DNA from 3 places in the Halobacillus sp. ABA4_118 genome. Region 1 is predicted to be linked to each of the others. Evidence: riboswitches for the same ligand, from Rfam matches in the RefSeq annotation. Region 1 holds a riboswitch; each other region holds the start of a gene.
The links. Region 1 has a riboswitch for S-adenosylmethionine ahead of ACXAGL_RS08890 (PLP-dependent aspartate aminotransferase family protein). Riboswitches for the same ligand answer to the same signal wherever they lie in the genome.

Region 1 (4,422 bases):
GACTCGATTTCCTTCCAGCTGCCAGGAACGTCTTCCATATCGACAGGCTTGGCTTTTCTATGTAAGGAACCGTCTTCTTCGTGAACCAATTTGGAGGAGTCTTGAGAACCTGTATAAATGTATGTACCTCCTGCAAAAAGGGTCAGGACAGCGCCAATGATGAGCCACTTCCATTTTCCTATGTTTTCCCCCATGGTGAATTCACCCTTTCATCATGCTTGTCACGCTCCCTTCTATACTAACAGAATTTTCTATATTTTTGAGAGGTCATAAAAATAACCCGCGGATAAACGCAGGTCATTTTTCGTCATCGGAGTAATGATGGAGCAGGGAGTCTCCTTCCGAATGGTTATGATCTTCCTGTAAGGCTTGCGGGGGCTCGTGGGAGAAAGCCTGATTGAATTTTGCTGACCGGTTAAAAGCTTCTGCCGCCTCATTCGATCGTTCGACACGGCCGCGGCGTGTTTTCTTTTCGCTCATCGTTCCACCTCCTTTTGTTTAAGATTTCCTCCTTGCTGTTAAATTAAACTTCTGGATATCATAGATCGTAATCACAGAAAGATCCGTATATAGGGAGAGGGGCTTAAGAGATGGAGGAAATGCTGGATATTTTTAATGAAAAGGAAGAAAAAACGGGTGTTAAGGCACGCGGGGAGGTTCACAGAGATGGAGACTGGCACGAAACGTTTCACTGCTGGTTTGTAAAGAAAATCGATACAAAGTGGCATGTGCTGATGCAGAAAAGGGCCTTTGATAAAGAAGATTATCCCGGCTTATATGATATAACGGCCGCCGGACACATCGAAGCAGGAGAGGGATTGATGAAAGGGGGACTGCGCGAAATTCAGGAAGAATTGGGGCTGTCACTGGAACGTTCTGCTTTAACACCGGCAGGATATGTGAAGGAGGAATTGATTGGGAAAGACAAGGTGGACCGGGAAATCTGCCGGTTGTTTTTCTATCATTGGCCTGGCGGGGATATGCCGGTGGGAGTTGAAGTGGCTGACGTTCTTGCCATCCCTCTGGATCAGTTATCCTTCTTAATGACGGGAGAGAGGGAAGTGGCTGCAGGTGTTTCGATTTGCACCGGGGAATCAGAAACTATGAAGGCGGAATCATTTGTTCCTCATACCCCTGCCTATCAAAGCCAGTTGCTGAAGGCTTTGTCTGAATATGTCGAAAAACTTTGACAATAACACCTCTCCATCGATATAATTTTTGATTAAGTGATCAGAAAGGAGTCGACGAATGACACACCCAAGCTTTGAAACAAAAATTGTCCACCATAAACAGGATCAATCACAGGTGCATAACAGCAAGACGACACCGATTTATCAGACATCCGCCTTTACCTTCAAGGACCTGGACCATCTGGAAAGTTACTATGAAGGGGAAAGTCCATACTTATATACAAGAGAAAAAAATCCGAATACCGATGAACTTGCGGGAACGGTTGCTGAGCTCGAAGGTGCTCCATCTGGAGTCGCTTCCTCCTCAGGAATGTCAGCCATCCTTGCAGGCATTCTGGCGGCTGTTGAACCCGGAGGCCATATTGTAGCCGCAGAAGATGTGTATGGAGGTACGCACAAACTCCTGACTAAAGAACTGCCATCCTTCGGAATCGACGTCACCATGGTATCCTTTAACAATTTGGACGAGGTGGAGAAATCCATCCAGCCTCATACCCATCTGCTTTATACGGAATCGATTTCCAACCCGTTCCTACGCGTGGAAGACTTGAAAGGTCTGAGCAGTCTCGCTCAAAAACACGGCATAAAGACGATGGTGGATAATACATTCGCCACCCCCTATCTTGTCCAGCCCTATCAGTATGGAGTGGACCTTGTTGTGCACAGTGCAACGAAATACATAGGCGGTCATAGTGATGTCACGTGCGGCGTCCTTGCCGGTTCGGAAGCATTGATTTCCAAAGCAGCCCAGAAAATCGTGACTCTTGGAGCAAATTTAAGTCCGTTTGAAGCTTGGTTGACCCAGAGAGGAGCCAAAACCCTTGCACTCCGGATGAAACAACAGTCTGCGAATGCAAAAAGTGTTGCAGAGGCACTTCGGGAGCATAGTGGGGTTAAAAAGGTGTTTTATCCTGAATACGTATCTGAACGTGGTCATGGAGCGATTGTTACCATCGAGCTCAATGAGAGCGTGGATGTGGAAGCCTTTTTCAAATCTCTTGGATGGATCAAAATTGCACCGACACTCGCTGGTGTCCAGACAACTGTGTCCTACCCTGTCCGTACGTCGCACAGGGCTCTGTCAGAAACTGAACGTGAAAAAATCGGAGTGAACGATTACGTCATCCGCTTATCCATAGGAATTGAGAGCGATGAAGATATCATTCATCAGCTGAAAAGAACCATTGACGCTTCAATAAAATAAAAATTCAGAATGTTATTGACATTGATGCAGATGGTCAGCTATAATTCACAACATAATCAAAATTAAATAACTAGTACTCTTATTAAGAGCGGCTGAGGGAATAGGCCCTGTGAAGCCCGGCAACCTTCAAACATCGGTTTGAAAAGGTGCCAAGTCCTACAGATCATGGATCTGGTAGATAAGAGGAGGATATCAGCACGTTCAGCCCTCTTCTTATATGGAAGAGGGCTTTTTGCATGGATAAAGACGCTGTAAGGACCAGTTTCTTTTTAAAACTGATTAAAATGATGAGAATAATAAACTTTAGGAGGCCATACAATGACCAACTCTTTTGAAGGCTACGATATTGATACCATTTCTCTGCACGGTGGACAGTCACCAGATCCTACGACCGGTTCAAGGGCCGTTCCGATTTACCAGACCACATCCTATGTGTTTCATGATACCGATCACGCCCAGAGCCTTTTTGCCCTCGATGAACCGGGGAATATTTACTCCCGGCTCGGAAATCCGACGGTGGACGTATTCGAAAAACGCATGGCTCTTCTGGAAGGCGGAGTAGCCTCGGTAGCGACGGCTTCAGGCATGTCCGCCATTGCACTGGCCATTTTGAATGTAGCTGGTGCAGGAGATGAAGTCGTGGCAGCATCCAATTTATACGGCGGAACTTATAATTTATTCGCCAACACTTTACCGCGGTATGGCATTAATGTTCATTTTGTTGACCCGGTCGATCCGGACAATTTCAGACAGGCCATCAATGAGAATACGAAGGCCGTCTTCGCTGAGACCATCGGCAACCCGAGTCTTCACGTGCTTGATTTTGAGAAGGTGTCCGCCATTGCCCATGAACATCAGGTTCCATTGATCGTCGATAACACGTTTGCCACACCTTACACGTGCCGTCCGATTGAACACGGAGCTGACATTGTCGTCCATTCGGCCACGAAATGGATTGGTGGCCATGGAACAGCTATCGGCGGCGTCGTTGTCGACGGCGGGCAGTTTGACTGGGGCAATGGAAAGTTCCCTGTTTTCACAGAGCCGGATCCGAGCTACAACGGGATCGTTTATACAGCCGATTTCGGCACGCTCGCCTACATTACAAAACTCAGGGTTCAGCTGCTTCGTGACTTTGGCTCCTGCCTCAGTCCGCAGAACGCTTTCCTTCTGCTCCAGGGACTTGAAACGCTACATTTGCGGGTGGAACGTCATTCAGATAATGCCCGGGAAGTGGCTGAATACTTGGCGGAACACCCCGATGTGGAGTGGGTTTCCTACCCCGGCTTGAAAAACCATCCGGCCCATGAACTGGCCAATCAATATTTAGAGGGCGGCTACGGTTCCATTGTCGTATTTGGAATCAAAGGAGGCAGAGAAGCTGGGAGTCAGGTGATCAACAACATCTCGTTGTGGTCCCATGTCGCCAATGTCGGCGATGCGAAATCTCTGATCATCCACCCGGCGTCTACGACCCACCAGCAGCTTTCTGTTGAAGAGCTTGCGGCGACCGGAGTGACGGAAGAGCTGATTCGTCTTTCCATCGGACTCGAATCCAGCAAGGATTTAATCAATGACCTGGATCGGGCCATTGCCAAGGCAACAGGCAATGATTCCGGAAAGCGGGCAATCACAGAGAATGATGAAGGTGTCATCAAGTGGGCGCTCAGCTCTGCGAAGATTACAGAAGGAGGAGAAACACGTCCGAAACGCCTGGCTGTCGTCGGTCTCAGTGGAAAGCCTTCCCGTCCGAGTCACCGACTCGCAAGAAAAATGCAGCGGCTCGGGTATCAGATCGTCCCGGTGAACCCTCGGGAGGAGGAGGTGCTTGGCGAGAAAGCTTACCCGGATTTGAGATCGATCCCATTCAGCATCGACGTCGTCCAGGTGTTCCGCAGCCCTGAGGCCGCCATTGAGATTGCCCGGGAAGCAGCGGACATCCAGCCTGGTGTGTTCTGGCTCCAGGAAGGTGTCATTTCTCCAAAAGCAGCGGAAATTGCCAGTGAAGCAGGTCTGGAAGTTGTCCAT
Region 2 (4,422 bases), 670 kb from region 1:
AAGTAGGGGGTGGCAGCCATAATCAGCAGCTTCTCCATAAAGTCAGGGTAGAGGAGCCCCCACTCATACGCCTGCATACCTCCAAGCGATCCTCCCGCAACAGCTTTGACCTGATGAATGCCCATCTTTTTTAAAGCCTCATACTGGGCACGCACCATATCCCGGATGGTCACTTTAGGGAAATGCTGACGGAATGGTCTGCCTGTATCCGGATTCATACTGGCGGGACCTGTAGACCCGTGACAACCTCCCAGAACATTGAAAGTAATCACTTGGAACAGGGAGGTGTCGATTGGCTCCCCCTCCCCGATTAATCCTGCCCACCAGCCGGGCTGCTCTTCAGTACCCACAGCTGCCTGGTTCCCGGTTAAAGCGTGGCAGACGACAATGACGGGAGCATGAGACGGGCCGGTGCGTTCGTAAGCCAGTTCGACGGATTCCAGCCGTCCGCCGGATTCGAAATGGAAGGGTCCCAGTTCAATCGTTTCCAAAGCTGCTGTCTGGCTGGCGGGGTTTTTTAAAGACATGCTTTCATTCTCCTTTCTGGCCATTATACAGTGACGAGTGTTTGAGATAAGTGGTGTCCTGAGCGGATCGAAACGATCGTGTCGTAAAGGCTCGCACCGGATAGGATTTGTTCATTTTTCAGGGAAGAAGCAGTTTTGGACCAGAGGACCGATGGATTCGCCGACCGGGCCAGATCCGTTTGGTTTTCTCCAAGGGTTTCAAAGTAAAGAATATCGAAAGCTGGATCGTTCTGTTCCAGAATGTCTTCCACCTTTGAAAAAGTAGTCACATCAAAACCGAACCGCTCCAACTTGGAGGCTTCCTCCTGCAGGCCTCCCGGCTGATCAGGAATGACGCCGATCGTTTTCCGGCGGATGTTCCCATTGGACCGGTCGAGAGAGGAACGGAGAACGGTCTCCGCTGGATGAGGCTGTTTCTTATAAGGGCGGCTGTATCCATTGGCCTTTTCTATGGCTTGATCCAAGTCCTGTATAAGATCAGTCACAGATTCCAGACCAACCGACAAGCGGACAAGTTCTTCGGAAACACCGGACTTTTTCAAGTTCTCCTCATTCAACTGCTGATGGGTGGTGGATGCCGGATGGATGATCAATGATTTCGCATCACCCACATTAGCTACGTGGGACCAGAGTGTGGAGTGATCGATCAATTTACGACCGGCTTCGCGTCCCCCTTTGATTCCGAAGACAACCATGGATCCGGCTCCGCCTTTCAAATACTTTCGGGCAAGGTCATGAGTAGGGTGATCCGGCAGTCCAGGGTAATTCACCCAATCCACCCCTTCATGGTTCTGCAGGTAGGCAGCAATTTCATATGCCTGCTCTGCATGCTTTTCGATTCTCAGGTGAAGCGTTTCAAGTCCCTGCAGGAGCAGGAAGGCGTTCTGGGGGCTCAGGCAGGCGCCGATATCTCTCAAAATCTGAACACGGAGCTTAACCGCATAGCCGGCAGGTCCAGCATCAATACCGAAGCGGATGCCGTTGTAGCTTTCATCAGGCTCAGTAAAACCCGGGAATTTTTCGTGATTCCAGTCAAAACGCCCGCTGTCTACGACAATACCGCCGATAGCTGTACCATGGCCCCCGATCCACTTCGTTGCGGAGTGGACAACGATATCGGCTCCCCAGGCGATCGGTTTGCATACATAAGGGGTGGCGAAGGTGTTGTCGACAATCAAGGGAATGTGATGGGCGTGGGCAATATCCGCTACCGCTTCAAAGTCCAGCACATTCAGGCTTGGGTTCCCGATGGTTTCAGCAAAAATCGCTTTCGTTTCAGGTGTAACAGCTTCCTCAAAGGCATTAGGATCGTTCCCATCTACGAAAACAACGTTCACACCATAGCGGGGAAGGGTGTGGACGAATAAGTTATACGTACCTCCGTACAAGTTGGAGGAAGTGAGGATGGTATCTCCGGCTCCGGCAACGTTCAGGACGGCCATCGTAATTGCCGCCATCCCGGAAGCTGTAGCGACAGCAGCGGCACCGTCTTCCAGAAGGGCAACACGCTGCTCAAATACATCGACCGTCGGGTTTGTGATTCTGGAATAGATGTTCCCTGGTTCGGCCAGGGCGAATAGGTTCTGGGCATGATCGGTATCATTAAATACATATGACGTTGTCTGATAGATGGGAACAGCACGCGATCCTGTTGCTGGATCAGCTTCCTGTCCACCGTGAAGCAGCTGTGTTTCATCACCGTATACATGATTTGAATTGGTCATTGTTTCATTCCTCCTTATGATTTCCAGGACATCCTGATCCTCGGTGTAGAGGGAAAAAGAAAAACCCTCTTCTGTAAGTAAGAAGAGGGCTTTTATGTATGCTTACCTCCCCTTATCTTTCAGATCATCTGATCTGTAGGATGTAGCACCTTTTCAAGTTTTCCTTGAAGGTTGCCGGGCGTCTCAGGGCCTAGTCCCTCTGCCGCTCACGATAAGAGTTTTCAATATTTAATTTATCTGACTTGTTTGAAATTATAAAGGGGTCCAGCTCTCTTGTCAATTCCCAGCTTGAAACAAGGGTGTTTAAATCTATAATAGGGCGGGAATGGATAATTAAGTCTATGTTGAAGGAGATGTTTTCATGAAGGAATATAGTGTAGTACCAAATAAAGATGTAACCGGATGGTTCGTAAAAATTGAGGACGTAGCTCCGACAGATTTATTTGATGAGCGTGATACAGCTGTAGAAAAAGCGGAAGAAATCGCGAAACAGAACAAACCGAGCCGCTTGTACATCCTTGACCAGAATCACGAAGTTGAAGAAGAGCGTACCTTTTAAAAAATCCCCGTCCAGGGGATTTTTTTATGGCTTCCTATGCTTGTTTTCCTGTGGCTGTAGTTTTTTTGCGTGAAACCGATTATGATGGGACACAGGTTGAGAAAGAAAGGAAGGACCGGAATGAATCATACATATGACGTGATCATTACAGGAGCCCGGGCAGCTGGGGCAAGTCTGGCTGTCCTGCTCGGGAAAATGGGGAAGCGTGTCCTGTTGATCGATAAAGCCGCGTTTCCGAGTGACACACTGTCTACTCACTTTATGTCCCATACCCGCTTCCTTGAGGAACTGGGCATCCTTCATAAACTGGAGAAGACCGGTTTGAGAAAAGTGAGCCGGATGCGGACGTATATCGGCCAAAGTTTTATAGAAGGACCGAGAGCGGATTATACGATTATACCTAAACGAGATGTCCTGGACCCTCTTCTGATCGAGCAGGCCGAGGCGTTGAGTTCCGTCACTTTTATGCCGCGTACGTCAGCAAGAGGTTTGATCAGAGAGGACGGGCGCGTTGCCGGGCTTCACCTTGAAACAGAAGGGGAAGCGTGGGAGGCCTGTGCAGCGTGGGTGGCCGGAGCGGATGGAAAGAACTCGAACATCGCTGCCTGGACGGAAGCAGAGAAGTATCGGGAAACGAAGCCTCTCCGTCCGGTCTTATACGGTTATTACACAGGCGTGGAGCCGTTAAGCGAACCTGTAACGGAGATTTTCCTGCATGAAGGACGAATCGGCTTTGTATTTCCAATGGAGGAAAACCGGGATTGTCTCGGTATTGAAATCCACCCTGGGGAATTTACGGACATGATGAAAGCGCCGCAGGATACATTTGAACAAACGTTTAATCAATTTTACGGAATGAAGAAAAGGATGGAAGGGGCAGTTCTGCAGGGAAAGATTATCGGAACCCCCGGAATGCCGAACTTTTTCAGGAATGCTTATGGAGAGGGCTGGGTCCTCCTTGGAGATGCTGGTCACAGTAAAGATCCAAGTACGGGGCTTGGAATCAATGATGCGTTTCTACAGTCCTTTCTGCTGGCCGATGCTTTTCAGCAGATGGATGAAGGGGTGGATTGGAAAACAGCCCTGGATCGTTTTCAGAGTCGAAGGGATGAACAGCTGCTGCCGGGATTTCAGCTGACATTGGATTATATTCAATCGCTCCGGAAGTGGACAGACAACGAAATGGCATTGTTTCAAACCATCGCCGCCAACCCTATGGCGTGGAATAAGCTGATGCCTCATATGGGACGGCATTTGAAAGAAGACACCAAGGATTTCCCTCTTTTTTATCAATCGGTGGAAGGGGAAGCTTCCTCCTTCGGTTTCAGGAAGGATTAACTTCCTTTGAAGGCGAAATGGTTAAGAGAGGTGATGAGAAGATGGAATGGTCGAAAACATCAGCTTTCGAAAAGCTGCAGGAAATTTATACAGATAAAGTGATGCAGGACGAAAAAAGAAGAATCTTCCAAATGGTGTACCGCCATCTGCATGGCCATCTTGACGATCTTGCTGTGGAAACAGGTCTGACAGAAAAAGCTGAAAAACAATTGAAGTTTTTTAAAGAATACACGTTTATGCCGGGCGATAATCTTTTTCAGTCGATGCGCTGGGT
Region 3 (4,422 bases), 1.3 Mb from region 1:
TTCCATTTAATACATTACTTTTTCTTTAATTTTCTAATAATTCAATTAGTTAACGTTGTTCGTTAAATCACTGTAGGCGTCCTGGACAAGGGTAACAGCTTGACTGAGAGCTGCTCCGCCTCCAAAAGCTGCGGCGACTCCACAAGCTTCCATGATCTCTCTTTCCGAAGCTCCCTGATCGACACAGCCTTTGGTGTGGTAGATCATACAATATTCATCCTGGGCCACGATGCTGATTCCGAGAGCCATCAGCTGCTTGTCTTTTTGTGAAAGCTCTCCGGCTTTAAAACACTCCTGGGAAAATTGACTGAACTGGTGGGCGACTTCAGGCATGTGTTCCGCAAAGACACCCATTCCTTCTTTATAATCGTGTAAATATGTCTGCGTCCACGTCATATTCTGATCCTGCATGTTAAAACCTCCCATAAATAATAAGTGACTGCGGTTAGTATCAACCGCAGTCACTTATTTTATCCGTTATTCAGAATCGTCGGAGACAGGGATAACTGCTCCTTCGTATTCCTCTTCAATAAAGGTTTGAATGTCTTCAGAACGCAGGACTTCCACTAGCGTGTTCAGTGCCTCGTTGTCCTCGTCTTTGCTTTGAGCAGCGATGACGTTCACATAAGGGGAGTTTGTCCCTTCAAGGATGATCGCATCATCTTTTGGTACAAGGTCCGCTTCAATCGCGTAGTTCGTGTTAATCGCTACAAGGACTTCTTCCTCTTTGTTGTACACTTCAGGAAGGCCGGCTGCGTCCACGCCGGTATCAAACTGAAGGTTTTTAGGGTTCTCGACAATATCATTGACCGTGGCATCCACTTTTTCTACACTCTCATCCAGTTTGATCAACCCTTCTTTTTCAAGAAGTGTCAATACACGACCGTGGGTGGATACAGAACGGCTCATGACGAACTCGGTACCTTCTTCTACGTCTTCAAGGTTGTCATACTTTTGGGAGTACACACCGATCGGCTCAATGTGAATCCCGCCGAGATTGGCAAAATCATAATCATCATTATCCTGCTCTTGAAGTTCCATATAAGGAATCGTCTGGAAATAGTTTGCATCAATACGTCCTTCGGCCAAATCCTGGTTTGGAAGGATGTAATCCTGGTATTCCTCGATATTTAACGTGATCCCTTCTTCTTCAAGAAGCGGCTTTGCTTCTTCAAGAACTTCAGCGTGAGGAACACTTGTTGCTCCTACTGTAATTTCCGTATTTCCTTCACCGCTGGAGGAATCTTCCTCAGAAGAACCGCAGGCGGCAAGAACAAGAACGAATAACAGCGCAACCGCTGTTGTCCAGATTTTTTTCATGAATAATCTCTCCCTTTTGTTTTTTATCTTTTGTCCAATTTACGGGAAGCATAATCTCCGATGAATTGGAAAATAAACACAATAATAATGATAAGCACCGTGCAAATGAAGACCACATCAAAATTACTACGCTGGAAACCGTAGAAATAAGCAAAATCTCCAAGACCACCGGCACCAATCGCACCCGCCACGGCGGTATAACCAATCAGTGCAATGGCGGTCACCGTAATTCCTGAAATAAGGGCAGGCATGGATTCAGGCAGCAGGACTTTGAAGATGATCGTTGATGATTTAGCCCCCATCGCCTTCGCTGCCTCTACGACACCTTTTTCCACTTCCTTCAATGCAATCTCAACAAGTCTCGCGTAAAACGGAGCTCCTCCGATAATTAACGCCGGAAGGGCTGCGTTCGGACCGCGGATCGTTCCAATCAAGAAGTCTGTAAACGGGAACAGAAGCAGGATCAATATAATAAAAGGAATGGCACGGAAAATGTTTACGACAGAAGCTGTCACTGCATTGACCACTTTGTTCTGCCAGAGCCCTCCCGGACCAGATAAATAAAGCAGCAGGCCGAGCAGAATCCCGAGGATAAATGTGCCGGCTACGGAAATCAGAGTCATATACAACGTTTCATTTGTGGCTGTAATCATGTCTTCCATGCGTACGTTTGGCAGTAATCCATTAAGCATCCGGGTTCACCTCCACTTCCACAGAAGTCGAGCGTATATATTCGATTGCCCGGGCTGCTTCCTCATCGTCTCCTTCAAACTGAACAAACATCGTTCCGTAAGCTCCTTTTTGCGTCTGCGTGATCTTCCCGTGAAGAATATTCACATCCAGGACGAACTTCCTGGAGACCTCACTGATCAGCGCTTGGTTGGTACTCTCTCCTACAAAATGCAGCCGGACGATTTTTCCGGACTGGTACTTATCTTTGATCAATTTCAGAGAGTGCTCTTTTTCCTGATCACCCATCACCTGATCGACGAATTTCTTCGTCACTGGCTGATCTGGATGAAGAAATACGTCCAGAACATCTCCCTTTTCAACGATTTTCCCCTGCTCCATGACTGCCACCTGATGACAGATCTTACGAATGACATGCATTTCGTGAGTAATCAAAACTATGGTCAGTCCGAGTTTTTCATTGATGTCTACAAGAAGATCCAATATGGAGTCTGTCGTTTCCGGATCCAGAGCGGATGTCGCTTCATCACAAAGGAGGACTTTCGGGTTGTTGGCCAGCGCCCTGGCAATTCCTACACGCTGTTTCTGTCCACCACTCAACTGGGATGGGTAGGAGTTTCCTCTGCCGGATAAACCGACCAGATCGATCAGTTCGTTCACTCTTTTGCTCCGTTCTTCCTTTGGTACACCGGCAATTTCCAACGGAAAAGCGATGTTATCATAAACCGTTCTGGACCAAAGCAGGTTGAAGTGCTGAAAAATCATTCCGATATCCTGGCGGGCAATACGCAGTTTATTCTTACTGAGTCCCGTTAAATCCTGATCACCGACGTGGATGCTGCCCTCTGTTGGATCCTCCAGTCGGTTCAACAGCCGGATAAAAGTACTTTTACCCGCTCCACTATAACCAATGACACCGTAGATTTCCCCTTTATTTATTGTAAGGCTTAAGCCATCAACAGCTTTCACTTCCCGATCCTTCGTTTGAAAAACTTTAGAAAGATCCTTGATTGTAATCATGATGTGTTCCCTCCCATTCAAAAAACGCCATTCTGTTCGAGAACAGAATGGCGTTTCAATAACAATGTATCTTCTGTTCTCTCATCTGTCAGAGCTGTTATGCTCTGCAGGATTTGGCACCTTGACAGGTCGGTTACACCTGCTGGTTGCCGGGCATCGTAGGGCCAGTCCCTCCGCCACTCTGGATAAGAGATTTTAGCTTATTAAATTATTACTGCTTTAATTCATTTCATAACTACAAAGTGGATTTTAGCACTCTGCCACCAGCGTGTCAACATAAATGAGCCACTTTTCAGAAAAGAAGAACATCTGGATATGCAAAAAAGTCTCTCCTAAAATAGAAGAGACTTTAGTGGATCTCATCTATCAAAGCTTTACGCTCCGCAGGATTTAGCACCGTGCTTTTGCCGGTTGCCGGGTTTCAAAGGGCCAGTCCCTCCACCACTCTGGATAAGTTATGATGTCGCTGTGAAATTATATGTTATGTTAGCATGGAGTCTATACGGACGTCAAAGATAATAATCAGGTATATTTTTACAGTAAGGAGATGAAATCATGAAGGAACGTGCTCCTCAATTTGAGCTTTCTTATATAAATCAGCCCTCCACCTATCGTCTGAGCGACCATTTCGGAAAGGTGATCGTCCTGACTTTCTGGGCATCCTGGTGTCCTGACTGCGGGAGAGACTTACCTAAAAAAGAGCAGCTCTTTGAAACGATGGACAAAGAAAAAGTGGAGCTGGTTACGATTAACGTTCCCGGTCGTGAACGCAGCCCTGATGCCGGAAAGGAATATGCTGAAAAATTTCTTAACCAGCCTACCTTGATTGATGATGGGCGAAGCTTATACGATACGTTCGGCTGCAAGGGCGTCCCTTCCACTATTATCATAGATCAGGAAGGCAGGGTCCACGAATCGTTCGGTGATAAAGCTTCCTTTCTCGATATCGTCCAGTCCCTGGGGGAAATTGTTTAATCATCAAAACAGCGGAAGGCCTCCCACCCGCTTATCACTGGTCATACGGCCGATGAATAAAACCCGCCCTGTTTATGCAGGACGGGTTTTTTACCGTTTTTATCTTGTCATTTCCCGGGGAATAAAGGCGGGTTATAGATAGGGAATGATCTTTTCATACATGTGTGGGACGGATTGAAAAGCATAGACCTTTTCAAGAACTTCTCCTTTATGGGTAATCAAGAGGCATGGAACACTTTCCACTCGATATTGTTCCATCAATGCAGGATGCAGAGAGGCGTTCATTTCCGAGAATAGTGTTTTTTTATACATCTCTTCCAACGTTATCAGCATCTTGCGGGCAAGGTGGCACGTCCCGCAAAAAGGGCTGTGAATAAATGTCATCGTTTTTTCATCCGAGGACAGCACCCAGGCTGC

Region 2: linked by a shared signal. The riboswitch ahead of ACXAGL_RS05515 (O-acetylhomoserine aminocarboxypropyltransferase/cysteine synthase family protein) and the one ahead of ACXAGL_RS08890 (PLP-dependent aspartate aminotransferase family protein) in region 1 are both predicted to bind S-adenosylmethionine.
Region 3: linked by a shared signal. The riboswitch ahead of ACXAGL_RS02345 (methionine ABC transporter ATP-binding protein) and the one ahead of ACXAGL_RS08890 (PLP-dependent aspartate aminotransferase family protein) in region 1 are both predicted to bind S-adenosylmethionine.

Annotation. Positions count from the first base shown of each region.
Region 1 is NZ_JBSWWS010000001.1:1,786,736-1,791,157, forward strand. Features, by position in the region: gene ACXAGL_RS08870 (hypothetical protein) at 1-194, opposite strand, end outside; gene ACXAGL_RS08875 (hypothetical protein) at 298-480, opposite strand; gene ACXAGL_RS08880 (NUDIX hydrolase) at 591-1,190, shown strand; gene ACXAGL_RS08885 (trans-sulfuration enzyme family protein) at 1,249-2,394, shown strand; SAM riboswitch class I at 2,471-2,579, shown strand; gene ACXAGL_RS08890 (PLP-dependent aspartate aminotransferase family protein) at 2,713-4,422, shown strand, end outside.
Region 2 is NZ_JBSWWS010000001.1:1,118,916-1,123,337, reverse strand. Features, by position in the region: gene metX (homoserine O-acetyltransferase MetX) at 1-527, opposite strand, end outside; gene ACXAGL_RS05515 (O-acetylhomoserine aminocarboxypropyltransferase/cysteine synthase family protein) at 551-2,251, opposite strand; SAM riboswitch class I at 2,361-2,469, opposite strand; gene ACXAGL_RS05510 (DUF2188 domain-containing protein) at 2,613-2,810, shown strand; gene ACXAGL_RS05505 (FAD-dependent monooxygenase) at 2,931-4,148, shown strand; gene ACXAGL_RS05500 (hypothetical protein) at 4,190-4,422, shown strand, end outside.
Region 3 is NZ_JBSWWS010000001.1:443,551-447,972, forward strand. Features, by position in the region: gene ACXAGL_RS02330 (carboxymuconolactone decarboxylase family protein) at 46-411, opposite strand; gene ACXAGL_RS02335 (MetQ/NlpA family ABC transporter substrate-binding protein) at 478-1,320, opposite strand; gene ACXAGL_RS02340 (methionine ABC transporter permease) at 1,344-2,012, opposite strand; gene ACXAGL_RS02345 (methionine ABC transporter ATP-binding protein) at 2,005-3,030, opposite strand; SAM riboswitch class I at 3,109-3,222, opposite strand; SAM riboswitch class I at 3,387-3,487, opposite strand; gene ACXAGL_RS02350 (TlpA family protein disulfide reductase) at 3,586-4,005, shown strand; gene ACXAGL_RS02355 (thioredoxin family protein) at 4,138-4,422, opposite strand, start outside.